Regions from separate parts of the Simiduia sp. 21SJ11W-1 genome, predicted to be linked through region 3. Evidence: predicted binding sites of a transcription regulator. Region 3 holds the regulator's gene; each other region holds the start of a gene.
The links. The regulator sigma-54, encoded in region 3, starts transcription at its own class of promoters, with help from an activator protein. The targets are predictions, from matches to a motif close to TGGCACANNNNTTGCNNT.
Positions count from the first base shown of each region.

Region 1: the regulator sigma-54 is predicted to act here: its motif matches at 1,214-1,231, upstream of L1F30_RS14490 (PEP-CTERM sorting domain-containing protein).
Region 2: the regulator sigma-54 is predicted to act here: its motif matches at 1,274-1,291, upstream of glnA (glutamate--ammonia ligase).
Region 4: the regulator sigma-54 is predicted to act here: its motif matches at 1,343-1,360, upstream of L1F30_RS06770 (PEP-CTERM sorting domain-containing protein).

Region 1 is NZ_CP090959.1:3,306,668-3,309,761, forward strand. Features, by position in the region: gene L1F30_RS14480 (hypothetical protein) at 1-313, shown strand, start outside; gene L1F30_RS14485 (hypothetical protein) at 495-1,121, shown strand; gene L1F30_RS14490 (PEP-CTERM sorting domain-containing protein) at 1,304-2,047, shown strand; gene xrt (exosortase) at 2,280-3,094, shown strand, end outside.
Region 2 is NZ_CP090959.1:641,612-644,705, forward strand. Features, by position in the region: gene glnA (glutamate--ammonia ligase) at 1-1,166, opposite strand, end outside; gene thiI (tRNA uracil 4-sulfurtransferase ThiI) at 1,532-3,016, shown strand; gene L1F30_RS02795 (transporter substrate-binding domain-containing protein) at 3,006-3,094, opposite strand, start outside.
Region 3 is NZ_CP090959.1:1,031,108-1,034,201, reverse strand. Features, by position in the region: gene lptB (LPS export ABC transporter ATP-binding protein) at 1-659, shown strand, start outside; gene L1F30_RS04550 (RNA polymerase factor sigma-54) at 849-2,372, shown strand; gene hpf (ribosome hibernation-promoting factor, HPF/YfiA family) at 2,456-2,746, shown strand; gene L1F30_RS04540 (PTS sugar transporter subunit IIA) at 2,751-3,094, shown strand, end outside.
Region 4 is NZ_CP090959.1:1,547,396-1,550,489, forward strand. Features, by position in the region: gene L1F30_RS06765 (Bax inhibitor-1 family protein) at 1-235, shown strand, start outside; gene L1F30_RS06770 (PEP-CTERM sorting domain-containing protein) at 720-1,295, opposite strand; gene L1F30_RS06775 (DUF6491 family protein) at 2,143-2,646, opposite strand; tRNA gene L1F30_RS06780 (tRNA-Asp) at 2,805-2,881, opposite strand; tRNA gene L1F30_RS06785 (tRNA-Val) at 2,929-3,004, opposite strand.

The DNA.
Region 1 (3,094 bases), 1.7 Mb from region 3:
GCCTACCCCTGCGCCATCGCCTACGCCATCACCCACAACTACGCCCACAAGCGTTATACAGGGCCAAGCCGTTGCCACCTGGCAACTGCCCACCCTGCGTGAAAATGGCACACCACTGCTCACCCAAGAAATTGGCGGCTTCGAAATACGTTATCGAAAACTTGCTACACCGGATTTCACCTACCTGGTTGTAGAGGGCACCCAGCATAGCTACACATTTGACAACCTTTACGGTGAATTTGTATTCCAGATTGCCGCCTACGATAACAACGGCCTTTACAGCCAGTTTGTGCCACTGACAGTGCTGCACTAGGCGCACGCCTAACCGGTGCTGCTGGCGCTGTCAGGATTTTTTACAAAAGATGCTTTAGACGCCAAGCATCCCCACGCCAAATGATTGATTTCCCTTCACTTTACCTCCTTCGGCCTAGTTTATGCAGCGCCACCCAGCGTAAAGCATGAGCAAAAACTGCATAGCTACAGAAGGAATTACCATGAATTATTTCAGAACCTTATGGCTTTTCTGTGCAATGGCACTCACCACACAAGCAACCCATGCAAGCCTGCTGGATTTCGCCTCTGATGCGCATACCCATGAAAAGGGCCACGCCACACTCAGCTACTCGGGCGCTTGGGGCAACCTCAACATAACCGCACACGCCAACAATGACGACGATAACACCCAATTCGCGTACATGGATGCCAACTACGGCGGCCTGGGCGCCTGTAAAGATATAGACACCAACGCCCAGTGCGCGCCCGGCAACGACGACAACGTAAACACCGGCGAATGGCTCACCTTTGTTTTTGATCGCGATGTGCGCATCAGCAATTTGTGGGTGAACAACAATCACGACGGCGGCTTCGCAAGCGGCGCCAGCCTATGGGTAGGCGGCCAGCAACTTCAGGTAAAAGAATCCGGCAGCCTGTTGGGCAACTACCATGCGGCCAATAGCATTGGCAGCTTTTTGGTGGCGGCCAATACGGCTGTTACCCTTGCCTACCACAATACCCAATTTTATGTGACCGCCCTGGAAATAACCGGCCTGCCCGAAGGCGGGAGCATCGTATTACTCATTATTGGCATCATCGGGCTAGTGATTGTGCGCCACCGCACCTAGCGCGAAGGCGTTGTCGATTTATTTTACAAACACTCATTTCACAAGGCGCAAAACTTGGCGCACAACCTTGCAAATCAATAGCTTAGCACCCATGGCCCGGTTATTGCTCTTAAGGTTTGTAAGCTAGTAAAACTAGTTTATTTAACGCACCAAACATTTTGCGTCCACAGGAAGGATCAATCATGAAAGGCCTTATCAAAACCGCCCTTGCAAGCGGCGCACTCATTGCCTCTTCACTTGCTAGCGCAAGCGTTGTAGTTAACTACAACTCAAACGCAGCCGCAGGCGAAGCAGCATTTATGGCGTTCTTGGCAGGCCCAACCGTTGTTGAAGATTTTAATAGCCTGGGTACAGCACCCACCTACGGCACAACAGATCAAAACAGCTGGGAAGATCACGCGGCATCTTACTCAACCAATGTGGGTACCTTTGCGCTGATTACTGCAGGCCAGGCAGGCTCAAACTTGCACAACAATCACCTGATGATCGAAAGCTCACGCACCGGCGAATACGGCCGTGAAGCGCTGGCTTCCGATGCACAGGACCTCTGGCTAGACAGCAACGATGCGCGCCAAGTAACCTGGACATTCGACAACCCGGCCACCGCCGGCATGAATGCATTCGGTTTCTTTATGGCCGATGCCTCTGACGTAGGCGCCACGCTCACGCTCATGTTCGATGACGGCACTTACTCAGATTCCTACGTGATTTCTCCGTACCTGGCCAGCGGCAACATGGGTTACGTATCTGTTAAAAGCAGCATGAGCATCATGGGTGCCACGCTGTCGTTCAATAACAGCAATGGCAACGACGGCTGGGGCATCGACGATGTTACCGTTGGCCGCCTCCCAGAACCTGGTACTTTCTTATTACTTGGTTTGGGCTTACTTGGTTTAGGTGCTGCGCGTCGCCGCGTGAAAAACTAAACATCTTACGCAGTCTCCACAGCTGCTAAGCGCCAGCGGTTCTACCGCTGGCGCTTTTTTATTTCCAACTCGCAAGTTGCACACACGCACCAGCTACAAACGCCACCTGTTTTCAGGTAGAATTGCCTGTCAATTTAGCTTGGCTAAACACATGGAAGTTAATATAACAGCTTGCTCAGAGCCTCAAAAAAGGGCGCCGGCTGGCGTCGCACCGCTCGCGTTGCTACTGGCAATGCCTGTTTTTTTCGCGCCCACTTTTTTAAGCCTTGGCGATAAATGGAGCCAATGGACAGAAGGCCTTTCCCACGGCTACCTGCTGATTGCGATTTTCTCATACCTGTTTTACAAGGCGCTGCCGTTTAATCCGCAGGCCACTCAAGGCCAGCGCTATCTCGCCGCCTTATGCCTTGTACTTAGCGCAGGCCTTTGGGCCGTATTTGCACTGCTAGACATAAACCTGCTGGCAGAGTTTGCACTGATAGCCTGCCTTGCATTCGCCGTGGCGTTTCTTTTTGGTTTTGCCACAGCGTGGCATCAGCGGTTTTTACTGCTTATGCCCGTTTTTGCCATTACCCTTTGGGAGCATTTCAACGGCCTGCTGGTAACCCTTAGCGGCCTTGTAGTGGGTGAAATGGTGCGCCTTATTGGCATACCGGCTGTTATAGACGGCAGCAGCATTTTTATTCCCTTTGGGCACATCGTTATTGCAGATGGCTGCTCGGGCTTGCGCTACTTTATTATTGCGCTGGCCATGGGCTACTTGATCAGCTACCTCAATGGTTACAAAGAGCGCGGCTTTATTGCGATTATGGCGGTGGCAGCGCTGCTTGCACTTATCAGCAATTGGTTAAGAATTTTTATATTGATACTGGTGGGCTACTTTACAGAAATGCAAAGCTCGCTCATGCAAGAGCACGACATGTTTGGCTGGCTGTTATTTGGTGCTGTGTGCCTGCCTGCCATGTACATGGCACCGGTTGCGAAACGCCAGCCGCCCGCCAGTGCAGCGCAAGCCCCACAACCTCACTACGCGCTCTACAGCGCGGC
Region 2 (3,094 bases), 390 kb from region 3:
TCACCCGGGTGAATCTTGTTCTGAATACCGTCGATACCGGCCATCAGCAGGGCTGAGAAGCACAGGTAGGGGTTGGCGGTTGGATCTGGGAAGCGGGTTTCAATACGCTTGGCCTTGGCGCTCTGTACGAAAGGAATACGGATAGAAGCCGAGCGGTTGCGGGCAGAGTAAGCCAGCATTACAGGTGCTTCGAAGCCGGGAACCAGACGCTTGTAAGAGTTGGTAGAGGCATTACAGAAGGCGTTCAGCGCGCGCGCGTGCTTGATGATACCGCCAACATAGTAAAGGGCAGTTTCAGACAGGCCAGCGTAGCTGTCGCCAGCAAACTGGTTTACGCCGTCTTTAGAGAAAGACTGGTGTACGTGCATGCCTGAGCCGTTGTCGCCAATCAAAGGCTTGGGCATGAAGGTGGCAGTTTTGCCGTAGGCGTGCGCTACGTTGTGAACGCAGTACTTCAGAATCTGTACTTCGTCAGCCTTTTTCACCAGGGTGTTGGCGCCAACGCCAATCTCGCACTGGCCAGCGGTGGCCACTTCGTGGTGGTGAATTTCAATTTCCAGGCCCATGGCTTCCATGGCGTTACACATGGCGCCGCGGATGTCGTGCAGGCTGTCCAGTGGTGGTACGGGGAAGTAGCCGCCTTTTACGCGTGGACGGTGGCCGGTGTTGGCGCCGTCGAAATCGTCGCCTGAAGACCAGGCCGCTTCTTCAGAGTTGATCTTGTAGAAAGCGCCGCCCATGCCAGAGTTGAACTGCACGCTGTCGAAGATGAAGAACTCTGGCTCTGGGCCGAACAGTGCCTTGTCGCCGAGGCCGGTTGAGGTCAGGTAGTCTTCTGCGCGCTTGGCGATAGAGCGTGGGTCGCGGTCGTAGCCCTGCATGGTTGAAGGCTCAACGATGTTACAGCGCACAATCACGGTGGGCTCTTCGGTGAACGGGTCCATTACAGATGCATCGTCATCGGGCATCAGGATCATGTCGGATTCGTTGATGCCTTTCCAGCCGGAGATAGATGAGCCATCAAACATGCGGCCTTCTTCGAAGAAAGACTCGCTGATAGTGCTGGCTGGGTAAGATACGTGCTGCTCTTTACCTTTGGTATCGGTAAAACGCAGATCAACCCACTTGGCTTCGTGTTCCTTGATCAGGTCTAAAGTTTTTGACATGGATGCCTCCGAATAGTCAGACCGGTTAACAATTTATTTTTACATCGCGCCCTTCCTGCATGCTGCATCATCGATACCGCGGGGCGCTGATGAAGGGTATCCGAGTAAGGGCAAAATATATGCCAAATCGGAATATCCCGTAGAGGCCCATATTTCAGGCCGTGCGCCAGTGCAGGGCGGCGTAAGCGCAATTATGGTGCACCACACTGGTGCCTTAGTGTGTTGCGCGCACCATTATAGGTCATTACCCCGTTGGGACGCTCAATGATTGAGCATGTATAATGCGCGCCCTTTTATTTCAGGCGTGTGTCTGGCCATCACCATGCTGGGTGGCGTGGAGCTTTGGGCTCGAGGAGAAGTTAAGTATGCATTTTGTTGTGAAGTTGTTCCCGGAAATCACCATTAAAAGCCCGCCCGTGCGCAAGCGCTTCATAAAGCAGCTGCGCGAAAATTTGCGCGCGCAATTGGTGCAGGTAGATCCGGCCATAGCCGTGGTGCGCGATTGGGAAAAAATTGAAGTGACCTGTGAGAGCGCCGATGAGCAGCTCTGGGCGCGGGTGTCCGATGTGTTGGCGCGCACGCCCGGCATTGCCAACTTTGTGCGCGTGCAGGCCTTCCCGCTCGGCGACATGGACGACATCTTCCAGAAAACCCTGCCCATTTGGGGGCCGAAGCTCGCCGGTAAAACCTTTTGCGTGCGCGTTAAGCGCAGCGGCAACCACGATTTCTCATCCATTGATGTAGAGCGCTATGTGGGTGGCGGCTTGAACCAGCACACCGGGGCAAAAGGCGTGAGCCTCAAACAGCCGGATGTGACCGTAAAGCTTGAGATCCGGGCCGACACCCTCTACGTGGTGGAAGAGCAAACCCCGGGCCTGGGTGGCTTCCCGCTCGGCTCGCAGGAAGGCGTACTGTCGCTCATATCCGGCGGTTTCGACTCCACCGTGGCCAGCTATTTGATGATCAAGCGCGGCGTGCGCACCCACTACTGCTTTTTTAATCTCGGCGGCAAGGCCCACGAGCTGGGTGTTAAAGAGGTGGCCTTTTATTTGTGGAATAAGTTTGGCTCTTCGCACCCGGTGAAATTTGTCACTGTGCCCTTTGAAGGAGTGGTTAGCCAGATTTTGCAAAACGTGGATAACAGCTACATGGGGGTGGTGCTCAAGCGCATGATGCTGCGTGCGGCAACCCAGGTGGCGGCTGAGCTGGACTTGCCTGCGTTGGTAACCGGTGAAGCGGTGGCGCAGGTATCCAGCCAAACGCTGCCCAACCTGGCCGCTATCGACGCCGTTACCGATACATTGGTGCTGCGCCCGCTGGTGGTGATGGACAAAGGCGACATCATTGATATTTCCCGCGCCATTGGCACCGAAGATTTCGCCGCCTCCATGCCCGAGTACTGCGGTGTGATCTCCGTTAAACCCACCACCCGCGCCAAGATGGATCGCGTGCTGCACGCTGAAAGCAAGTTCGATTTCGATGTGCTGGAGCAGGCTATAGGCGCGCGTCGCACCCAGTTTATTCAGGATGTGGTGGCCGATTTAGAGCAAACGGTGGTGAGCGTTGAGCAGGTGGCCGACCCGCAGCAGGCGGTGGTGGTGGATATTCGCCACCCCAACGAGGAAGAGCTGCGCCCGCTGCGCCTGGCCAATGTGGAAGTGCTGAAAATTCCGTTTTTCAGCCTCAACACCCGTTTCGCCGCCCTGGATGCCGGCCGCCAATACCTGCTGTATTGCGATAAAGGTGTGATGAGCCAGCTGCACGCTGAGCACCTGAAAGACGCAGGCTTTGATAACGTGGGCGTATACCGGCCGGCCCCTAAAGCCGCTGGCTGCGAGCTTAAGGGCTAGGTTTGGCGGCGCTTGGCTTGCGCATGGTTAAAAACATGCCGTGCGCGGCAAAGATGTCGGCCCCGGCCTGGCTGTGGG
Region 3 (3,094 bases):
CGATGGAGGTAAACAGCGGCCAGATAGTGGGCCTCTTGGGCCCCAATGGCGCCGGCAAAACCACTTGCTTTTACATGATTGCGGGCCTGGTAGAAAGCGATGCCGGGCGCGTGAGCATCGACGATCAGGACTTAACCCCCCTGCCCATTCACGGGCGCGCACGGGCGGGCATCGGCTATCTTCCGCAAGAGGCCTCGGTATTTCGCAAACTCACCGTGGCCAACAATATTCTTGCCATTCTGGAAACCCGCAAAGAGCTCAACCGCAAACAGCGCTTAGCGCGCATGGAAGATTTGCTGGAAGAGTTTCACATTACCCACATCCGCGACAGCCTGGGCATGGCGCTGTCGGGCGGCGAACGCCGTCGGGTGGAAATTGCCCGGGCCCTGGCCACCGAGCCACGGTTTATTTTGCTGGATGAACCCTTCGCCGGAGTCGACCCCATTTCCGTGGGCGATATCAAAGGCATCATCAAGCACCTTAAAGATCGCGGCATCGGCGTACTGATTACCGACCACAATGTACGCGAAACCCTCAGCATCTGCGAAAAGGCCTACATCGTTAGCGAAGGCCACATTATTGCCGAGGGCGATGCCAGCACGGTGCTCGCCAACCAGCGGGTACGCGAGGTGTACCTAGGCGACCAGTTCACCCTCTAGGCCTGCACATCACCGCACTGGCGCGCAGAACAACAACGCTTTACGCGCCAACCTTAAATCACCCATAAAGGCATGGTGCTTGCTTGTCAATATTGCCTCGCTATTGCCGGATGACTACACTTAGGTTGCGCCCGCTGGAGTTAAGGCCACGTTTTGGGCAGCAACCAAGAGGATGTAAGTCATTACCCCATGAAGCCATCTCTACAGCTAAAACTCGGTCAGCAGCTGACCATGACGCCGCAGTTGCAACAGGCCATCCGGCTGCTGCAATTGTCGACACTGGACTTACAGGCCGAAATCCAGGAGGCGCTGGAATCCAACCCTATGCTCGAGATGGCAGACGGCGATGACACAGGCGCCGATAACGCCGCAGACCACCCAGACAACAGCCAATCTGCCCAGCCAGACGGCAAAGACGCAAACGACAACGCCCCGGATACCCCCGCAACCGACACCACCAGCGACACCTCGATGGATGCCGACTGGAATAACGACATTCCAGACGACCTGCCGGTAGATACCAACTGGGACGACATCTACACCTCGGGCCCCGCCAGCGCAGGCCCGGCATCGGACGACGATCGCGACTACGAGCGCGACGACAGCGGCGGCGAAACCCTGCAAGAACATTTGCTGTGGCAGCTCAACCTCACGCCCATGTCTGATCGTGATCGGGTGATTGCCATGGCCATCATCGATGCCATAGAGCCCAGCGGGCTGTTGGCCTCACCTCTGGAAGAAATAACCGAGGGCCTGGGCCAAGACGCCGATCTGCAAGATGACCCCCTCGAACACGATGAAGTACTGGCGGTGCTGCACCGGCTGCAACAATTCGACCCGCCAGGCGTTGGCGGTCAGGATTTATCGGAATGCCTGCTGATTCAGTTGCGCACACTACCGGCCACTACACCTTTTCTGGATGCTGCTAAACTGATTGTTAAGGATCACTTGGCCCTGCTAGGCAGCCGCGATTACAAGCAACTCATGCGCCGCTGTAAGCTCAAGGAATCAGAGCTTGCCGAAACCATCGGGCTGATCCAAACCCTTAACCCGCGCCCGGGCGAGAGTATCAGCCGGGCTGAAACCGAGTATGTCGTCCCGGATGTCTTTGTCAGCAAAAAACAGGATCGGTGGCTAGTGGAGCTCAATCCAGATATCGCGCCCAAGATCCGTATCAACTCAGGCTACGCGTCGCTGGTAAAGCGCGCCGACACCAGCAAAGATAACAACTTCCTGCGCGATAACCTGCAAGAGGCCCGCTGGTTTTTAAAGAGCCTGCAAAGCCGCAACGAAACATTACTCAAGGTGGCCAGCTGCATTGTTGAAAAACAGGTGGGCTTTTTCGAACACGGCCCGGAAGCCATGAAACCCATGGTGCTGCACGACATCGCCGAAGAAGTTGGCATGCATGAATCCACCATATCCCGGGTGACTACGCAAAAGTACATGCACACCCCCCAGGGCATTTACGAACTCAAGTATTTCTTCTCAAGCCACGTGAGCACAGACTCAGGCGGCGAGTGTTCCTCAACGGCAATTCGCGCCATCATCAAGAAGCTGGTGGCCGCAGAGAACCCCAAAAAGCCCTTGAGCGACAGCAAAATTACCAAGCTCTTAGAAGAGCAAGGCATTCAGGTGGCCAGGCGTACCATCGCCAAGTACCGGGAGTCTCTCGGTATCGCGGCCTCGAATGAGCGAAAGCGACTGATTTAGCAAGCGAGTATTGGTGCCCCGCAACGGTATTGCACCAATGCGGGGCGGGTGCAACGCAAACGCAGCGACAAAAGGAGCAGCAAATGCAAATCAACATCAGCGGACACCATCTCGACCTGACCGACGCCATCAAAAGCTATGTCAACACCAAGCTTGAAAAACTCGAACGCCACCACGACCGAATAACCAGCATCAATGCCATTTTGAGTGTTGATAAACAGCGACAAAAGGCAGAAGCTACCGTCCACGTCAGTGGCGCCGAGTTTTTCGCTGACTCTCAGTCCGAAGACCTGTATGCTGCCATCGATCTACTCACCGATAAGCTGGATCGCCAACTTATCAAGCACAAAGAAAAGCTTCGAAGCCACCGTTGAATTTATGCAGTTTGAAAATCTCTTGGCCCCACGCCGTGTGCAACACGGCGTGGATGGCGTCAGCAAAAAGCGCGCGCTGGAAATTCTGGCCGACCTGATCTCTAACGATATCCCCTCCCTCGCCGCCGACGACCTCTTTCGCAGCCTGGTTGCCCGCGAACGCCTGGGCAGCACCGGCCTCGGCCACGGTATCGCCATACCCCACTGCCGGGTTGCCAACTGCGAGGCCACCACCGGTGCGCTGATTACACTGTCTCACTCCATCGACTTCGACGCCATTGACGGCGAACCCGTCGACGTTATTTTCGCACTTCTGGTGCCGGAAGATGCCGATGGCGATCACCTGCA
Region 4 (3,094 bases), 520 kb from region 3:
AAATATTGGCAGAGGGGTGATGGGTTTACCTGACGAAGAGAAGCGTATCAAGGCTATTGGCGGTAGTCTGTTGTTTGCGCTCTACCTGGTTGCAGATTTTAACGCCCTCGCTCAAGCAGCGGCGCCTGAGCAAAATAGTTGGAATATAGCGCTGGAAATTTCCATCCAATTGTATCTGGATGTTATTAATCTGTTGCTGCAAATCCTTGAGGCGTTGGGCCAGGAGGAGGGTTAAACCCGGCGATGTAGGTTAAGTAGTTATTGTGTGTACCTATTTCGTGGTTAACGGAAAATTTTTGTTTTAAGAAAAATAAATATGGCATCCATAAAGAACTTTGGAAAAATTTTCATAATTTATGTGCGAGATGAGTTCGAATCTTGGTTAGGTCTATCAATAATCTTTAATCGACAAAAGCCGACGCTTGATGTATTGATGCGTCCTGCCGGTGGCAGTTAAAGAAATTTGCAGCGGATTATTGCGGTTTAACTCGGCAGTCGGCAGTCGGCAGTCGGCAGCTGCCCAGGCCTGGTGTGTAGTGACTTGGCTTGTTGCTGTGTGTGGTTGGGGTTGTGGGCGCGCTTAGCTTTGTAAGTGGCCCCCGGTGCATTGGTTTGCCTGCTTTATCTTTTCGGCGCTCTTTTGGCGTGCGGTTAACGGTGTAACTAAAGCAGCCAGCTGTTCGCTGGCTGTATTGGTGGGTATTGTAGAGGGCTAGCGACTACTTCTTGGTGCGTTTTAATCCGAGCCCCAGTAAACCTAAGCCGAGTAGTAACAGAGAGCCCGGTTCGGGCAGGTTGCTACTAACCAGCCATGCTCCCATGGTGCCGCTGGAGTTCGAGCTATAGTGAGAGTCGTACCAAGGAGCATCGTGAACGGCGAGTGAGCCGCCAAAAATGAAGTTGTAGTAACCGGCGATGCTGTAGTCGCCAATAACGGCTTCGCCGCCAGAACCGAGATCGGAGTTCACTCCATCGAACAGGTCATGGAGTGTTGCGGACGCGGCTGCGCCCAAGTCGTTATCACTGGAATAGATATCGGCGGAGGTAAGTGCCAGGCCTGTGGCGTCTGACCAGGTGCTGGCAATTTGATCTGCCGTTGCGAGCACCCAAGTTCTCCCTGCGTACATTATCCCTGTGTTGAAGTTTGCGTAGGTGTCATGAATAAGGCCTACGTCTAAATAGTCGACCCCTAAATTTGTGTCCGTGGTATAGGTGCCATGGTCAATGATCGTTGCGCCAGACATGGAGCTGACAACCAGCGTGCAGGTTGCTACTAAGGTTTTGAGCGTTTTCATAGGTCTATTCCCTTTTTCCTGTTGTTGTCTCAAGGTCAGGCGGTTGGTACGCAATGCCCATGCCACTATGATTTTTTCTAGTTTTTTCAGTGGCTTGGTTTTTTTGCATGTCGCTCGCGTAGCGATTGTGTAAATAAGCTCGACAGCAGTATTCGAGTGGAAAGGGGGCGAAGACTGGAAGTAGCTAATGCTTAAATGTTAATAGCAGGGAATTAAGGTGGTAATCGATACGGCAGTGTGGCCGGTGAGTGTGCTTGCTTTTAGGCGCTAAATCCGCGCGCCGCTCACTGTTTTAGCTAGATGTTGTTGGTGGCGTCGATAACTTGGAGATTCTGGCCGCTCAGTGGTGCTTGAGTGGTGTTGAAACCTGGGCGGGTGAGATCAAACACCGGGTAAGAATTGTGTGTGGCGTTGCGCGTGGAATATCGGTGTGATGCCCCCGTGGCTGTTGGGGGCGAGCAACGCTTTTTGCCACATCTGGATTGGTGAAGGTGGTCATGTTGGCAGAGAGTTCGTGGTGTATGTGAAAGCGGTGGTGCCGGATGCTAAAAACGTGGCCCGACATGCTGCGTTGAGATTATTCGAGCCATCATCTGGCCACCCGTAACCATAATCTTCAAAACCCAATTGTTATCGAACCTAGGGGCGTGAGGGTGAATCGATGGCGCGCACAAGGCGCTACGGGCTCATCCAGTGGCTAGCTTATTCTATCTGGAGTTAAGGTTTGTGGCGCTTGCTTGTGGCAACCAAGTGCTTTTGCTGCTTACTGGTTCGAGAAGGAGCGGGGTTCGAAACAGGCCCCGCTCGTATTGCTCGTGTCATGAGAGCGGGGCTGCCGCTTACGCCTTTAGCTTTGGCCTTCTTTACTGCTGTTTTCTTCCGGTGCCTCTTTCTGGATTTTTTCCAGCGCTTTGTGGTAATCACGGCAGGCGCGGCTGTCTTGTTCGGATTGGGCGCAGGCTTGCTCGTGTACCGCAAGGCGTGCAGCTTTCACTTGGTCGCGGCCGCGCACTTCGTAAATTTTTTGAATGGAGTTTGGCATGCGGATGTTACTGTTGGTTGCGTATACCTTGTCAAAGCGCGCACTCACCCGGCCTTGGGTGTCTGTGAAGGCGAGCGCCTGGCTAAACAGCAAGTCGCGATCGGGGCGCGAAAGCACCAGCAGGTAGTTGCGGCTGGCGCCAGCTGAAACCATTAGTACTTGCTCGTTCACAGCAGACCAGCCATTTACATTGTTCTTGCGAAAATCGCGCACCTCTTTTAATTCAGGGAATTCATAATTGATGGGCGGGTTGGCGAGTGCGCCGGTGGTGGCGAGTGCCAGGCACAGGGTGATGATCAGCTGTTTCATGGTGTATCCCACCTGCAGGTGTGCCGAAACGGGCGGCTTAGTGTACCTGTAAAATATGACCGCAGCTGCAGGGTTAGGTTCAATGAGTGTGCTTTTTGATGGGCATAAAAAAGCCCCGATAAATCGGGGCTTTTAAAGACTAGAGGCTAGTCAAATAATGGCGGACCGGACGGGACTCGAACCCGCGACCTCCGGCGTGACAGGCCGGCATTCTAACCAACTGAACTACCGGTCCGCTAAACCGTGTAGGCGCAATCAACTGCGTTAATTGCCGCCTGAATATGGTGGGTGGTACAGGGGTCGAACCTGTGACCTACGCCTTGTAAGGGCGCCGCTCTACCAACTGAGCTAACCACCCGGTGTTCAGGAGCCGCGTATTCTACTGATAAATCCGGGTCGGTCAACAATATTCTTAATTTTTTTCAGTGGATTCAACGCCTTGGTTGTT